DNA from 2 places in the Methylosinus sp. R-45379 genome. Region 1 is predicted to be linked to the other one. Evidence: riboswitches for the same ligand, from Rfam matches in the RefSeq annotation. Region 1 holds a riboswitch; the other holds the start of a gene.
The links. A riboswitch is a leader RNA that binds a small molecule or an ion and turns the genes downstream of it on or off. The one in region 1 is predicted to bind cobalamin.
Positions count from the first base shown of each region.

Region 1 (6,929 bases):
ACGAGACAGCCGCGCTCCGAAAATCTCTGCGGCGGAGGCGGCGCGACAGAGCGATTTATACGGCGTCGGCGTGAGAGCCGCCGCCTCGGCCAGCGCCTCGAGGCCGAAGGTGGCGACGACATTGCGCATGCGACGCAATTCGAATTCGCGGCCTGCGCGCAAGGCGAGAAAGGCGCGCGCCAGCGTCAGCGCCACATCGCTCGCCGTTTCCGGCGTCGCGAGAAAAGCATGCGCGCGCGCGCCATCGGCGATGATGGCGACATTGTCGCCATGCGCCTCGAGGCGAATGTCCATCGCCGAGCCGGAAAGGCCGAGCGCGCCGCCGTCATCGACGAGAAAGCCGAATTTTCCAGGAAGCGCCAGCAGAGAAGCGTCCTTCACGAGCGATTGTGCGAGACCTGCGACGAGGGCGCTCGCCTGCGCATCGGCGAAAGGCGAGACGAGGAAGTTGAGCAGGCTCTCTGTCGCCGCGTCGTCCGCGAGCAGGCCGAGCGCGGCGAGGCGCCGTTGCGCCTGCTCGAGCTTCTCTTCGCTCACGCCGCGCAATTGCAGTTGCGCGCGCTGCGAGAGATCGATGAGGCCATTGCCGCAATCCCGCGCGATCGATGCGATCTCGCGCGCCTGCTGCGCCGAAAGACGCGGATGCGTCGTTTTCGCGCGCAAGAGAAGGCCGTCACCGCTCTGCATCGGCCGCAGCGCGCCGGGGCACCAGCCTTGGATTTTGGGCGCGGCGGTCATAGCGAAAGCCCTTCGAGCGCCGCGGCGACGCTGTTGCGCCGCGTGCGCCAGAAGCCGCGCGCGATGGCGCGCTGGAACATGTCGCGAATGGCCGCCGCCGCGCGCGGATTGGCGGCGAGCAGAAAATCGCGAACATTCGGCGCGCCGAGCGTCGAATCGAAGACGAGATCCCATTGCGCGTCACGCACATGCGGCGTCGTCGCGGCGAAAGCGAAGAGATTGTCGAGCGTCTCGGCGATTTCCGCCGCGCCGCGATGGCCATGGCGCATCTGCCCCTCGAGCCAGCGTGAATTGGCCGCGCGACCGCGAATGACGCGCGCGATCTCTTGCTCGAGCGAGCGCAGCTTCAATGCTGCGGGGCGCGTCGCGTCGATATGCGTGATCTGCGCGGAGCCGCCGAGCGCGGCGTTGGCGGCGGAAAATCCGCCTTCGAATTCCGCGAAGGCGGCGCCGGTGAGCACATCCGTCTCCGCCATATCCTGCACATGCAGCAGAGCATCGGCGACGCCGACGCGCTCGCCGAAAGCCTCGCGCGCCGGCGCGCTCTCGCCATTGCGCGAGACGGCATGGCCGCCGGCCGCGAGAAAGGCCTGGCCCAATGCATCGCGCGTGTCGCCGCGCGCGATGGCCTCGGAAAGGCCGAGGCCATAGCTTCCCTGCGCGGCGCCGAAGACGCGCTCAAGCGCGCGGCCGTCACGGCGCGCGGCGGCGAGCGGATTGGACTCGTCGTCCTCATCGAGCGCGGCGACGGCCGCGACAGCGTCGTGGAAGAGCGCGATGAGGCCGGGGAACATGTCGCGAAAGAGCCCCGATATATGCAGCGTGACGTCCACGCGCGGAAAATCGCGGCTCGCGAGCGGCAATATCTCGAAGCCACAGACGCGCGCGCTGGCGTTGTCCCAGAGCGGCGCGACGCCCATCAGCGCTAGCGCTTGCGCGAAATCCTCGCCGCCGGTGCGGATGGTCGCGCTGCCCCAGAGATCGAGCACGATATTGCGCGGCCATTCGCCATGCTCTTGCGCATGACGCATCATCACCTCGCGCGCCGCGCGGACGCCGATATCATGGGCGGTGCGCGTCGGAACATGGCGCGGATCGATGCAGAAGAGATTGCGGCCTGTCGGCACAACGTCGGCGCGTCCGCGCGAGGGGGCGCCGGCCGGGCCGGGCTCGACGAAACGGCCTGCGAGCGCGCGCAGCAAACCGCTCGATTCGGCCGCGCCGCATGGCCCATTGCCGAATATGTGCAGCCCATCGCCGATGCGCATTTCCTTCACATCGCAGAGCCAGGCATCCAGCCGCGCCAGCGCCTCCGCGCGATCCGTGTCGCGCGTGACCTCGCATTCCTGCGCGAGGCCGCTGCGTTCGGCGACATCGAGAATCGTTTCCGCCACCAGCTTGGCGCGGCGCGGGTCGAGTGTCGCGGCGCTCGCATATTCGTCGAGCAGGCTCTCTATCTCCTCCGCCTCGGCGGCGAGTCCCGCTTCGACGAGCGGCGGTGTCATATGGCCGATCGTCACCGCGCCGGCGCGGCGCTTGGCTTGCGCGGCCTCGCCCGGATCATTGACGATGAACGGATAGACGAGCGGCGTGGCGCCGAGCAAAACCTGCGGCGCGCAAGACGGGCCGAGCATCGCCGATTTTCCGGGCAACCATTCCAGCGTGCCATGCGTGCCGAGATGAATCATCGCATCTATGTTTCGACTGTGGCGCAGCCACAGATAGAAAGCGATATAGGCGTGGCGCGGCGCGAGCTCGGCGTCGTGATAGGTCTCGCGACGTTCCACTCTGCTTCCGCGATCCGGCTGCAATGCGATGACGAGCTTGCCGGTCTCTATGCAGGAAAAGCGAAAGGCGCCGTTCGCGAGCGCCGGATCTTCTTCCGGCGCGCCCCAGGCGGCGAGGACTTGCCGCGTGAAGTCGTCCGCCAGCGTGGCGAAGAGGCGCTGATATTCGGCGAGCGGCAGCTCGGCGTAATGCGCGGCTTCCTCCAGCGCGCGCATGACGAGATCGCCGTCACGATAAAGTGACCCGATTTCGTAATCCGCGTCGCGCAGCAGATCGCATATTGCGATCACGCTTCGCGGCGTGTCGAGGCCTATGGCGTAGCCGCCGCGTCCGCGTCGCGCCGGATAATCGGAGAGCACCAGCGCGAGGCGCTTCTCGCTATGTCCGAGCCGGCGCAGGCGCGCCCAATTCTGCGCGAGCGCCGCGACATGATCTATCTGCGAAGGCTCGGGCGAATGGCGAATCTCGTCGAACTCGCTGGCGGCGCGTGCGCGCGTCTGCGCCTTGAAGGAGACTGCGCCGGCGAAGATGCGGCCGTCCACCTCGGGCAGCACGACATTCATCGCGAGATCGGCGCCATTGGCGCCGCGCTTGGAGTTCTCCCAGGCTTCGCGCGTCGAAGTGGCGAGCGCGATTTGGAGAACAGGCGCGTCGGCGCGATCGAGCACCGAGCCGCCCTCCGTGCGCGCGGAGAAGGCGGTGGCGTTGAGAATCACATCGGGACAGAATTCTGCGATCGTCTGCGCGAGCAGCGTCTCGCAAGCGGCGTCCTTGAGGCTGGCGACGAAATAGGCTTCGACAGCGAAGCCGCGCTTATGCAGCGCATCGGCGAGCGCGACGATCGGCGCGAAATCGCCGGCGAGCCAGGCAGAGCGATAGAAGGTGACGAGCGCGCGCGGAGCCGATGCCGCCTGTGCGCCGCTCGATTGGCCGGAGGCTCCCTCATCCTCAGCATGAGGGGGAGGGTTAGCGCCAAGGGCGGTGCGGCAGGCTTGCTCGCAGCGGCCGGCGAGCGGCGCGGGCGCGCTCTCAAGCCAATGCGTGGGCGTTCCTGCGAGAGTCGCGGCGTAGCCGAGGAAGGAACGCAGATTATCCGGGCCGCCGTCGCGGAAGAAAGACCAGATGCGCGCGAGCGCGTCGGAAGAAAGCGTGGAGGCGCGCTCCAGCCGTTCATCACTGTGCATGTCGCCCGGAACGATGGCCAACGCGAAGCCGCGCATGCGCGCTGCGGTCGCGAGCTCATCGACGCCATAGGCCCAATAATCCTTGCCGCCGAGCAGGCGCACGACGACGAGCCGCGCATAGCGCGCGACCTTGTCGATATAGAGATCGACCGAATAGGGGTGCTTCAGCCTGGCGAGCGAGGCGCAACGCAGCGATGGGAGCGCGGCGTTCTGCTCTTGCAGCTCGGCGAGGAGGGAAAGCTCGGCGTCGGAGAAGGAGAGGAAGACGATCTCCGCAGGAGTCTGCCCGAGGTCGACCGCCGCCTCATTGTCGTCGAGGCCATGGAGATCGCGCGCGAGCAGATGCATGGCGCGTCCTCAGCTCGTCAGCATGGCCGTCACGCCCGCGCGATCGAGACCCTTCTCGCCGATGACGACGAGGCGGCTGGCGCGATTCTCATCGGCGCGCCAGGGGCGGTCGAACTGATGACGAAAGCGCGCGCCGACGCCCTGCACCAATAGGCGCATCGGCTTGCCGGCGATCTCGACGAAGCCTTTCATGCGAAGAACGTCATGCGCCTCGGCGACGCGGGCTAGGCGCTCGATCAGCTCGGCCGGGTCGCGCGCGGCGGCGATCTCGACGATGAAGCTCTCGAAATCGTCGTGATCGTGGCCCTCTTCCGTATCATGGTGAGAGGGGCGATTGGCGAGATCGTCCTCCGCCGCGGCGCCGAGGCCGAGCAGAATGGCGGGGTCGAGCCTGCCCTCGCAGGCGCGCAGCAGCTTTACCGCGCGGGGCGCAGTGGCGCGAATCTGCTCCGTGACTTGCGCTTCCTCTTCCGCGCTCAGCAAATCGGTTTTGTTGAGCACGATCAGATCCGCGCAGAGCAGCTGATCCTCGAACACTTCCTCGAGCGGATTGTCGTGGTCGATCGCGAGGGTCTCGGCGCGCTCTTTCGCGATGGCGTCGAGATCGTCGGCGAAGCGGCCCGCCGCCACCGCCGGGCCATCCACCACGGCGATGACGCCATCGACGGTGAGATGCGGGCGGATCGTCGGCCATTCGAAGGCTTTGACCAGAGGCTTGGGCAGAGCGAGGCCGGAGGTCTCGATGATAATGTGCTCCGGCCGGTTCGGATGCGCGAGCAGCGCCTCGATCGCCGGCGCGAAATCATCGGCCACGGTGCAGCAGAGGCACCCATTGGCCAGCTCGACGATATTCTCCTCAGGACAATTCTCCACGCCGCAGGCGCGAAGAATATCGCCGTCCACGCCGACATCGCCGAACTCGTTGATGACGAGGGCGAGGCGGCGGCCGCGCGCCGTCTCGAGGATATGGCGAATCAGCGTCGTCTTGCCGGCGCCGAGAAATCCGGTGACGATGGTCGCGGGGATTTTGGCGAATGTGCTCACGCCGCAGCCTCTGCGCTGGTCTTTGTCGGGAGATGCCGCCAGACGAAGCCGACGGCCGCGCCGACCAGAATCCAGGTGATCGCGTGAATGGCGAGAGAAGCGGCGGCGAAACGCGCGGCCAGCTCGGCCGGCGCGGTGCTCTCTGGCGCCGGCGGCTGCGGCGCGCCGATGAGATGCGGCGCGATAATGAGCACGACGCCCAGTGCTTTGACGAGCGGGCGCTCGACGCGCAGCACGGCGAAGAGCCCGGCGCCGGTTGCAGCCGCCGTGCCGATCCACCAGAATTGGCGCGCGGCGAGATCGCCGGCGGCGCTGCCCGGCAGCTCCGGCGCGAGGCCGAGGCTGGTCGCAAGGCCGGTGGAGGCGAAGGCGCAGGCCCCCCAGAGCGCGGCGCGCTTGGGCTCGATCGTCTCGCCAGAGAGCAGCATCAAGGCGAGCAGCACGAAGGCGTAGCCCACCGAGGTGACGCCGGTGGCGACGCTGGTCGCAGCCGTGCGCTGGAGACCGGGGGCGGGCTCCCAAACTGGCTCGGCGGCGTGCTCGTGCTGATGCGCCTCGACTCCCGCGTGAGCCTGCTCGGCCGCGGTCTCATAGACCTCGGCGGCGAGGATCAGCGGAGTCGTGGTGACATTCTGCAGGGCCGCGACCGCGAGCCCCGCGAGAAGGCCGGCCAAAAGGCCGACCGCGAGGAGTCGCTGGATCACCGCTGCGTCAGTGGCAGGGGAAGCCGAGCGAATGACGCGAATCATGCGCGGCGTTATGCGCGACGCTCGCGTAGGAGAAGCCGGCGAGATAGACGAGGCCGGCGCCGAGCGTGAAGACGACCAGCGCGGCGCGCAGGATCTCGAGGCGGCTGGCGGAGACGATCGCGTCGGCGGAAAGGGTCTTCGTGGTCATTCTCGGCTCCTCGCCGCCCCACCGGCGGCATTCGTGGTTTCGCTGGACGGCAGGTCTCCTGGCTCGCGGGTCGCTGCGCTCGCCGCCTTCCCGGGCTTTCACCCAGTGGCCTCACGGGCTCGCGCTCGCCGCTCACAGTTGCGGGGGCAGCCGCGGATCAGGGGCGAGCCCCATACCGCATTCCCTCTTCGCCTCCTTGCGGAGGACCGTCGCGAACAGTCATATGACGGAGAGAAGGAGCCGTCAAACGGCGAGGAGGCGCTGATCATGTCGGAATTCGCGGAAGAAGACGCCGCCCGCCGCCATCGCGAGAAGATGGAGAAGCGCAAGGCCGTGCAGGACGCCGAGGTCGCCGGCAAGAGCATCGCCGAAAAGGGCCTGCTGATGGTCCATACCGGCCCCGGCAAGGGCAAGTCTACCGCGGCCTTCGGCCTCGCTCTGCGGGCGATGGGGCATGGGCTCGCGGTGGGCGTCGTGCAATTCGGCAAGGGCGCCTGGGACACGGGCGAGCGCCGCATTCTCGAGAAGCTCGGCGGCGAGGACGGGCTGCTCGCCTGGCACACGCTCGGCGAGGGCTTCACCTGGGAGACGCAGGACCGCGCCCGCGACGAGGCGGCGGCTCGGCGCGCCTGGGAGAAGGCGAAGGAGCTGATGGCCTCAAAGTCGATTCGGCTGCTCGTGCTCGACGAATTGTCGATCGCGCTCCGCTATGAGCATCTGCCGCTCGACGAGGTGATCGCGACGCTGACGGCGCGGCGCGCCGATCTCCACATCGTCGTCACCGGCCGCAACGCCAAGCCGGAGCTGATCGCGGCGGCCGATCTCGTCACCGAGATGACAATGGTCAAGCATCACTTCCAGGCCGGGGTGAAGGCGCAGGCCGGAATCGAGTTTTGAGGCGGCGCCTCAAATGAATTTCAGCCCTTTCAG
Region 1 is NZ_LUUM01000223.1:80,240-87,168, reverse strand. It holds gene cobG (precorrin-3B synthase) at 1-738, opposite strand, end outside; gene cobN (cobaltochelatase subunit CobN) at 735-4,058, opposite strand; gene cobW (cobalamin biosynthesis protein CobW) at 4,068-5,102, opposite strand; gene A1351_RS09715 (CbtA family protein) at 5,099-5,806, opposite strand; gene A1351_RS09710 (CbtB-domain containing protein) at 5,814-5,999, opposite strand; cobalamin riboswitch at 6,030-6,225, opposite strand; gene cobO (cob(I)yrinic acid a,c-diamide adenosyltransferase) at 6,267-6,896, shown strand; gene radC (DNA repair protein RadC) at 6,906-6,929, opposite strand, start outside.

Region 2 (6,929 bases), on a different contig from region 1:
CTTCATCCGCGCCGTCTGCACATATTGCTTGCGGATCTCGTCGAGGAAGGAATTCTTAGTCAAAAAGGTCTGCGTCGCGAAGGCGCCGAGCGTCATGGCGAGCACCGGCAGGCAGATGTGCCATAGATAATCGCCTGCCTTGCCGATGAGCGACAGCTCCGAGAAGTTCTCCGACACAAGGCCGCGTAGCGGGAATATCTGCCAGAAGGAGCCGCCGGCGAAAAGCACGATGAGCAGCATTGCGAAGAGGAAGCTCGGGATCGCATAGCCGATGATGACGAGATTGGAGGTCCAGGAGTCGAAGCGCTCGCCGTCGCGCACCGCTTTGGCGATGCCGAGCGGAATGGAGACGGAATAGGAGATGAGCGTCATCCATAGGCCGAGCGACATTGAGACGGGCAGCTTCTCTCCGATGAGCTTCAGCACGCTCTCGTCACGGAAATAGCTGCGGCCGAAGTCGAAGACGGCGTAATTCTTCACCATCAGCAGGAAGCGTTCCCAGGCCGGCTTGTCGAAGCCGAACTGCTTTTCCAGCTCTGCGATGAATTTGGGATCGAGCCCCTGCGCGCCGCGATATTTGGAGGCGCCTTCCGCGCCGGCGCCCGGCGTCGCCGCGCCGCCCCGGCCGACATCGCCGCCGCCGCCGGAGAAGCGCGAGGTCGCGCCCATGTCGTAGCCCTGCAGCTGCGCGATGACGCGCTCGACAGGGCCGCCCGGCGCGAATTGCACAATGGCGAAGGAGATGAGCATGATGCCGAGGATCGTCGGGATCATCAGCAGCAGGCGTCGTAGAATATAGGCTGCCATATTGGTTCAGCGCCCCGCATAGTTGATCTTGCGCGCCTTGGCGTCGTCCCACCACCATGTCGCGGCTATGCCCGTGTCGAAGCGCGGATAGCGCTCCGGGCGGCCGAACACGTCCCAATGGGCGATCCAATGCGTCGGCTTGTAGTAATGCGGAATCCAATATTGGCCGGCGATCAGCACGCGATCGAGCGCGCGGCAGATGGCGGCCAGCTCCTCGCGCGAGGTGGCGACCAGCGCCTTCTCGATCAGAGCGTCGACGACCGGATCGGCGACGCCGATGACATTTTGCGAGCCCTTGGTGCGCGCCGCCTCGGAGCTGAACATGATGCGCAACTCCTCGCCCGGCGAATAGGCGATGCGCACGCGCTCCATGATGACGTCATAGTCGTGATCGTCGAGGCGCGACTTGTATTGCGCGGCGTCCACGATGCGCATGCGGGCGTTGACGCCGATCAGCTTCAAATTCTTGATGAAGGGCTGCGTGTGCCGCTCGAACATGCTGGTATTGTAGAGAAACTCGAATTCGAGCGGCTTGCCGTCGGGCAGGCGCAGCAGGCCGTCCTTGCGCGTGCAGCCGGCCTCGGTCAAGAGATCGACGGCCTTGCGCAGCAGATTACGATCCTGTCCAGAGCCGTCCGACACCGGCGGCTGAAACGGCGCCTCGAAGACTTCCCTGGGCAGGCGATCGCGGAACGGTTCCAGCAGAGCGAGCTCGGCCGGCGTCGGAACGCCGACGGCCTCGAGATCGGAATTCTCGAAATAGGAGCTCGTACGCTTATACGAGTCGTACATGAGATTATGGTTGGTCCATTCGTAATCGAATGCATAGCCGAGCGCCTTGCGCACGCGCGGATCGCTGAACACCGGCCGGCGGATGTTCATGAACCAGCCCTGCGTTCCCGATATGTTGTAATCGGGAATTTCCTCGCGCTTCACACGGCCGTCGCGAAAGGCGGGGAAATCATAGCCCGTCGCCCAAATGGCCGAGGTGTATTCCTCATGCACGGTGAAGGCGCCGGCCTTGAAAGCCTCGAAAGCGACATTGCGGTCGCCGTAATAATCGAAGCGTATCGCGTCGAAATTGGCTTGGCCGACATTGACCGGCAAATCCTTCGCCCAATAGTCCGGCACGCGCTGGAATGCGATGAAGCGGCCCGGGTCGACCGCGCCGATCTTATAGGAGGAGGAGCCGAGCGGCGGCTCGAGCGTCGTCTCGTTGAACTTGTGCTTGGTGTAATAGGCCTTGGAGAAAATCGGCTGACTGGCGACGATGATCGGCAGATCGCGCGCGCGGCCGGGCGCGAATTTCACCACCAGCACGTCATCCGCCTCGGCCTTGGCGCTGACGAGATCGCGCATCGATTGCGCGATCATCGGATGGCCTTCCGCCTTCAGAATGTCGAGCGAGAAGGCGACGTCATGGGCGGTGAGCGGCGAGCCGTCGTGAAATCGCGCCTCCTTGCGCAGGAAGAACGTATAGGTGAGCTTGTCGGCGGAGATGCGCACCTTTTTCGCGACGAGCCCATAGAGCGCGTCGCGCTCGTCCAGGCTGCCGGCCATCAGCGTGTCATAGATGAGCCCGACGCCCGCGGCCGGATTGCCGCGCAAAATATACGGGTTGAGCGAATCATAGCTGTTCTTCTCGGGCGGCGGCGGCTCCATCACCAGCGTTCCGCCCTTGGGCGCCTTGGGGTTCACATAGGCGAAATGCGGAAAATCCGCCGGCTCGGCGAGCTCGCCGAAAATGGAGAGCCCATGGCTCTCGGTCTCGCCCGGCGCAGCTTCGGCGAGGGCGGGGCGCACAGCCCATCCCGGCAGGGCCAGCCCTGCGAGGCTCGAGAGGGCGGCGAGCGCCCGGCGGCGCGTCACGGGAAGAAAATTGCGTGTTTCAGCCAAGGTGATCTCGCTTTCGGGGCGTCATGACTGGCGCGAGCGCGGCGGCTTACGCGAATCCCGCGATTATGTCGGATTTTCGGGATGAAGCCATATGAGATTGCAGTTGCTTCCCATATGACGCGCGAGCCGGGGCTGCGGTTCCGCCTTTCGCGGCAGCGCGCCGGATAGGCCCGGAAAGCGCCGCTTTTCAGGCAGCGGGACCGCGGGCGGGCCTCTCCCGCGCGATTTGCGGAAGCTAAATGTTGTGTCCGCTGGCCAAGGCGCCGTATTCGATGGCCCCTTTCGTATCGCGTCGGGAGCGCAGCCGAGATGACCAGAGAGCCCCGCCCGTTCCGCCACCAGGCCTTCATCGACGGCGCCTTCGTCGCCGCCGACAATGGCGCGACCTTCGCCGTTCGCGATCCGGCTACGGGCGCGGTATTGGCCGAGGTCCCGGACATGGGCGCGGCCGAGACGCGCCGAGCGATCGAGGCCGCCGAGCGCGCGCTGCCCGGCTGGCGCGGCAAGCTCGCCAAGGAGCGCGCGCAAATATTGCGGCGCCTGCATGATTTGCTGCTCGCCGATCAGGAGCGCCTCGCGCAGATCATCACCGCGGAGCAGGGCAAGCCGATCGCCGAGGCGCGCGGCGAGATCGCTTATGCCGCCGCCTATTTCGACTGGTTCGCGGAGGAGGGGCGCCGCGTCTATGGCGATGTGATTCCACAGCAGGCGCGCGAGAAGCGCATTCTCGTGTTCAAGCAGGCGATCGGCGTCACCGCCGCGATCACGCCCTGGAACTTCCCTTCCGCCATGATCGCGCGCAAGGCTGGCGCGGCGCTCGCCGCCGGCTGCACCATGGTGGTGAAGCCTGCCGAGCTGACGCCGCTCTCGGCCATAGCGCTCGCCGAGATCGCCCAGCGCGCCGGCGTGCCGGACGGCGTGCTCAATGTGGTGACGACGAATGACCCCGCCAGCGTCGGCGTGGAGCTGACCTCCAATCCGACCGTGCGCAAGATCACCTTCACCGGCTCGACAGAAGTGGGGAAAATTCTTCTGCGCCAGGCGGCGGAGAATGTGCAGAAGTGCTCGATGGAGCTCGGCGGCAACGCGCCTTTCATCGTCTTTGCCGACGCCGATGTCGATCTCGCGGTGAAGGGCGCGCTCGCGACAAAATATCGCAACAGCGGCCAGACCTGCGTCTGCGCCAATCGCTTCCTCGTGCAGAAGGATGTGGCGGAGGCCTTCGGCGCCAAGCTCGTCGAGGCGGTCTCGAAGCTGAAGGTCGGGCGCGGCGTCGAGCCCGGCGTCGTCATCGGCCCGCTGATCGAGGAAGCTGCGGTCGAGAAGGTCGAGCGTCTCGTCGCCGACGCCCGCGCGCGCGGCGCGAAAGTGCTGACCGGCGGCGGACGCCACGAGCTCGGCGGCAATTTCTACGCGCCGACCGTGCTCTTCGATGCGCGGCCGGATATGCAGATCTTCGAGGAGGAGATCTTCGGCCCCGTCGCCGCGATCACCACCTTCGAGGATGAAGCGGAGGCGATCCGCCTCGCCAATTCGACGCATTACGGCCTCGCCGCCTATTTCTACAGCCGCGACATAGCGCGCGTGTTCCGCGTCGCAGAGTCGCTCGAATTCGGCATGGTCGGCGTCAATGAGTCGCTCATGTCGAGCGAGGCCGCGCCTTTCGGCGGCGTGAAACAGTCGGGCATGGGACGCGAGGGCTCCAAATACGGCATAGAGAGCTATCTCGAGATCAAATATGTCTGCCTCGGCAATATGTGAGGCGTTCAGCCCTCGCGGTTCGGCGTGCCCAGCACATGCACGTCGGGCGCGATCATCACATTGTCGAAACGCTGCGTGAACATCGGAGCCGCGAAGAAGGCGACGGCGCGCAGCGTTTCCTCTCCCGTGTTGACGAGATCATGCCGCAGCGGAGTCGGAATGACGAAGACGTCGCCCGGTCGCACATGATGGGTGACGCCGCCCTCGGCGCGCAATTCGCCGGAGCCGCCGAGAATATATTGCGTCTCCTCGGTGGCGTCCGTGTGCCAGCCGAGCCGTCCGCCGGGCTCGATCTCATAGACGATGGTCGACGATTGCGTGGCGCCATGCTCGCCGCAGGAGGCGAAGGCGCCCGCCCAGCGCACGCTCGGATCGTCCACGCCGCCGACTTTGGCGCGCGGCAGGTCATTGGTGGCGACGAGGTGAATGGCGCTCATTTATCTTCTCCGAAATTCGAATCGAATTTTCCATGGGGCGAGAGACCCGGGACGAGACCCGCCGCCGCAGTCCCAACGCGCCGCGCGAGGCTTCGTTCCGAACATGCGGACAGGCGCTTGACAGGGCGGCGCTGCGCGGCTCTATTGAAAGGGATGGTTCCCTTCCGAGGGATCAAAAGGGAATGCGGTGAGCGCCGGCGACGGCGCGAAGCCGCGGCTGCCCCCGCAACTGTGAGCGGCGAGCCGAGGATCAAACGAGCCACTGGAGCAGACGCTCCGGGAAGGCGATCCGAAGGCGCTGACCCGCGAGCCAGGAGACCTGCCATCAGTCGTGGTCACGCGCGATAGCGTCGGGCGGGGTGCACCGAGGCGGCCGAGACCCTTTTCGCATAGCGCGAGAGGGCCGCGACCTTTCGCAGTGACGGCCCACGTCTGCTGCGAGTCTTCCGGCAATGTCCTCCCTGTCCCATCGGGCCGCCCTTGCGGGCGCCGTTTCTCATATTGCGCTCGTTTTCGTCTCACTTCTCCTTCCCGCTTCCGCAGCTGGGCAGGAGGCGCTGCCCACGGTCGAGATCGGCGCGGCGACCATCGTCTCTGCCGATCGCGTCGAGGAGCGCGTCGACAAATCCTCCTCCGCCGTCACTGTGATCCCGTCCGCGCAGATCGAGAAGCGCGGCGCGACCGGCCTCACCGAGGCGCTGCGCGGCGCGCCGGGCCTCGATCTCTATGAGACCGGCGGCCCCGGCGCGCAGACCTCCGTCTTTCTGCGTGGCGCGACGCCAGGCCAGACGCTCGTCCTCGTCGATGGCGTGCGCATCGGCGATCCGTCCTCCACCGATGGCTCCGTCGATCTCGGCGGCCTCGTCGCCACGGACATAGAACGCATAGAGGTGCTGCGCGGCCCGCAATCGGCGCTCTATGGCTCCGACGCGATGGGCGGCGTCATTCACATCGTCACGCGCAAAGGCGAGGGGCGGCCGCGCGCGTCTCTCTCCCTGGAAGGCGGCTCCTATGGAACCGGACATTTGCGCGCGCGCGTCTCGGGAAGCGAGGATCGCTTGTGGTACGCATTCGCGATCGATGCGCTGACGATCGACGGCCATCCGCGCTATGGCTATCGCATCACGCGGCCGCTGACGATCGGCGACGGCAAGACGCCTCTGCCGCCTCTGCCGCCCAATGATCCGACCAGAAAAGGCGGCGCCAGCGCGCGCCTCGGTTATCGCGTGAATGAGGATGTCTCGGTCGAAGCCGGCTTCTACGGCTATGACAGCGCGATCCGCTTCGACAATCCCTATTCTTTCTCCGCCGTGGATGTTTTCGATCCGCAGAACCATCAGCATGCGACATTCGCGCAGGGTTTTGCGCGCATCGACGCCGATATGTTCGATCGCGCTCTGCACAATCGCTTTACCCTCTTCGCCAATGCGACGAGCAGAGACGTGTGGCAGGCGCGCTCCTGCTATGACGGCAGCTATAATTCCTACAATTGCCGGCGTGGCTATCGCGGCGCGCGGCGCGGCTTCGAATATCAGGGCGATCTCACGCTCGGCGGCTTCGGCCTGCTGACCTTCGGCGCGCGCAATGAGACGGAGTCCGTGCGCACGTCGCAGGACCCGGTTCCGCCGACCACATTCACGCCGATCGAAGCTGCGCAGACGACGCATTCGGGCTTCGCGCAGCATAAGCTCACCTTGCTCGAGCGCGTCGATCTCTCCTATGGCGGCCGCATCGACGCTGTGGATCAGAACCGCACATTCGCGACATGGCGCGCCACCGCCGCCTATCGCCTCGAGGAGACGGGGACCAAATTGCGCGGCAGCGCTGGAACGGGCGCGCGCGTCGCCTCGCTCTATCAGCGCTTCAGCCAATATGGTGATCCGACGCTCGCGCCGGAAACGAGCGTCGGCTATGACGTCGGCGTCGATCAATCCTTGTTCGGCGAGCGTCTCTACGCGTCTCTGTCGCTGTTCGAAAATCGCTTTCGCGATCTCATCGAATTCGGCCGCGCGCCGAGCTGCGCTGCGA
Region 2 is NZ_LUUM01000157.1:62,460-69,388, forward strand. It holds gene A1351_RS07670 (microcin C ABC transporter permease YejB) at 1-807, opposite strand, end outside; gene A1351_RS07675 (extracellular solute-binding protein) at 814-2,703, opposite strand; gene A1351_RS07680 (NAD-dependent succinate-semialdehyde dehydrogenase) at 3,013-4,464, shown strand; gene A1351_RS07685 (cupin domain-containing protein) at 4,470-4,901, opposite strand; cobalamin riboswitch at 5,039-5,243, shown strand; gene A1351_RS07690 (TonB-dependent siderophore receptor) at 5,354-6,929, shown strand, end outside.
Region 2: another riboswitch for cobalamin. It lies ahead of A1351_RS07690 (TonB-dependent siderophore receptor); the one in region 1 lies ahead of A1351_RS09710 (CbtB-domain containing protein).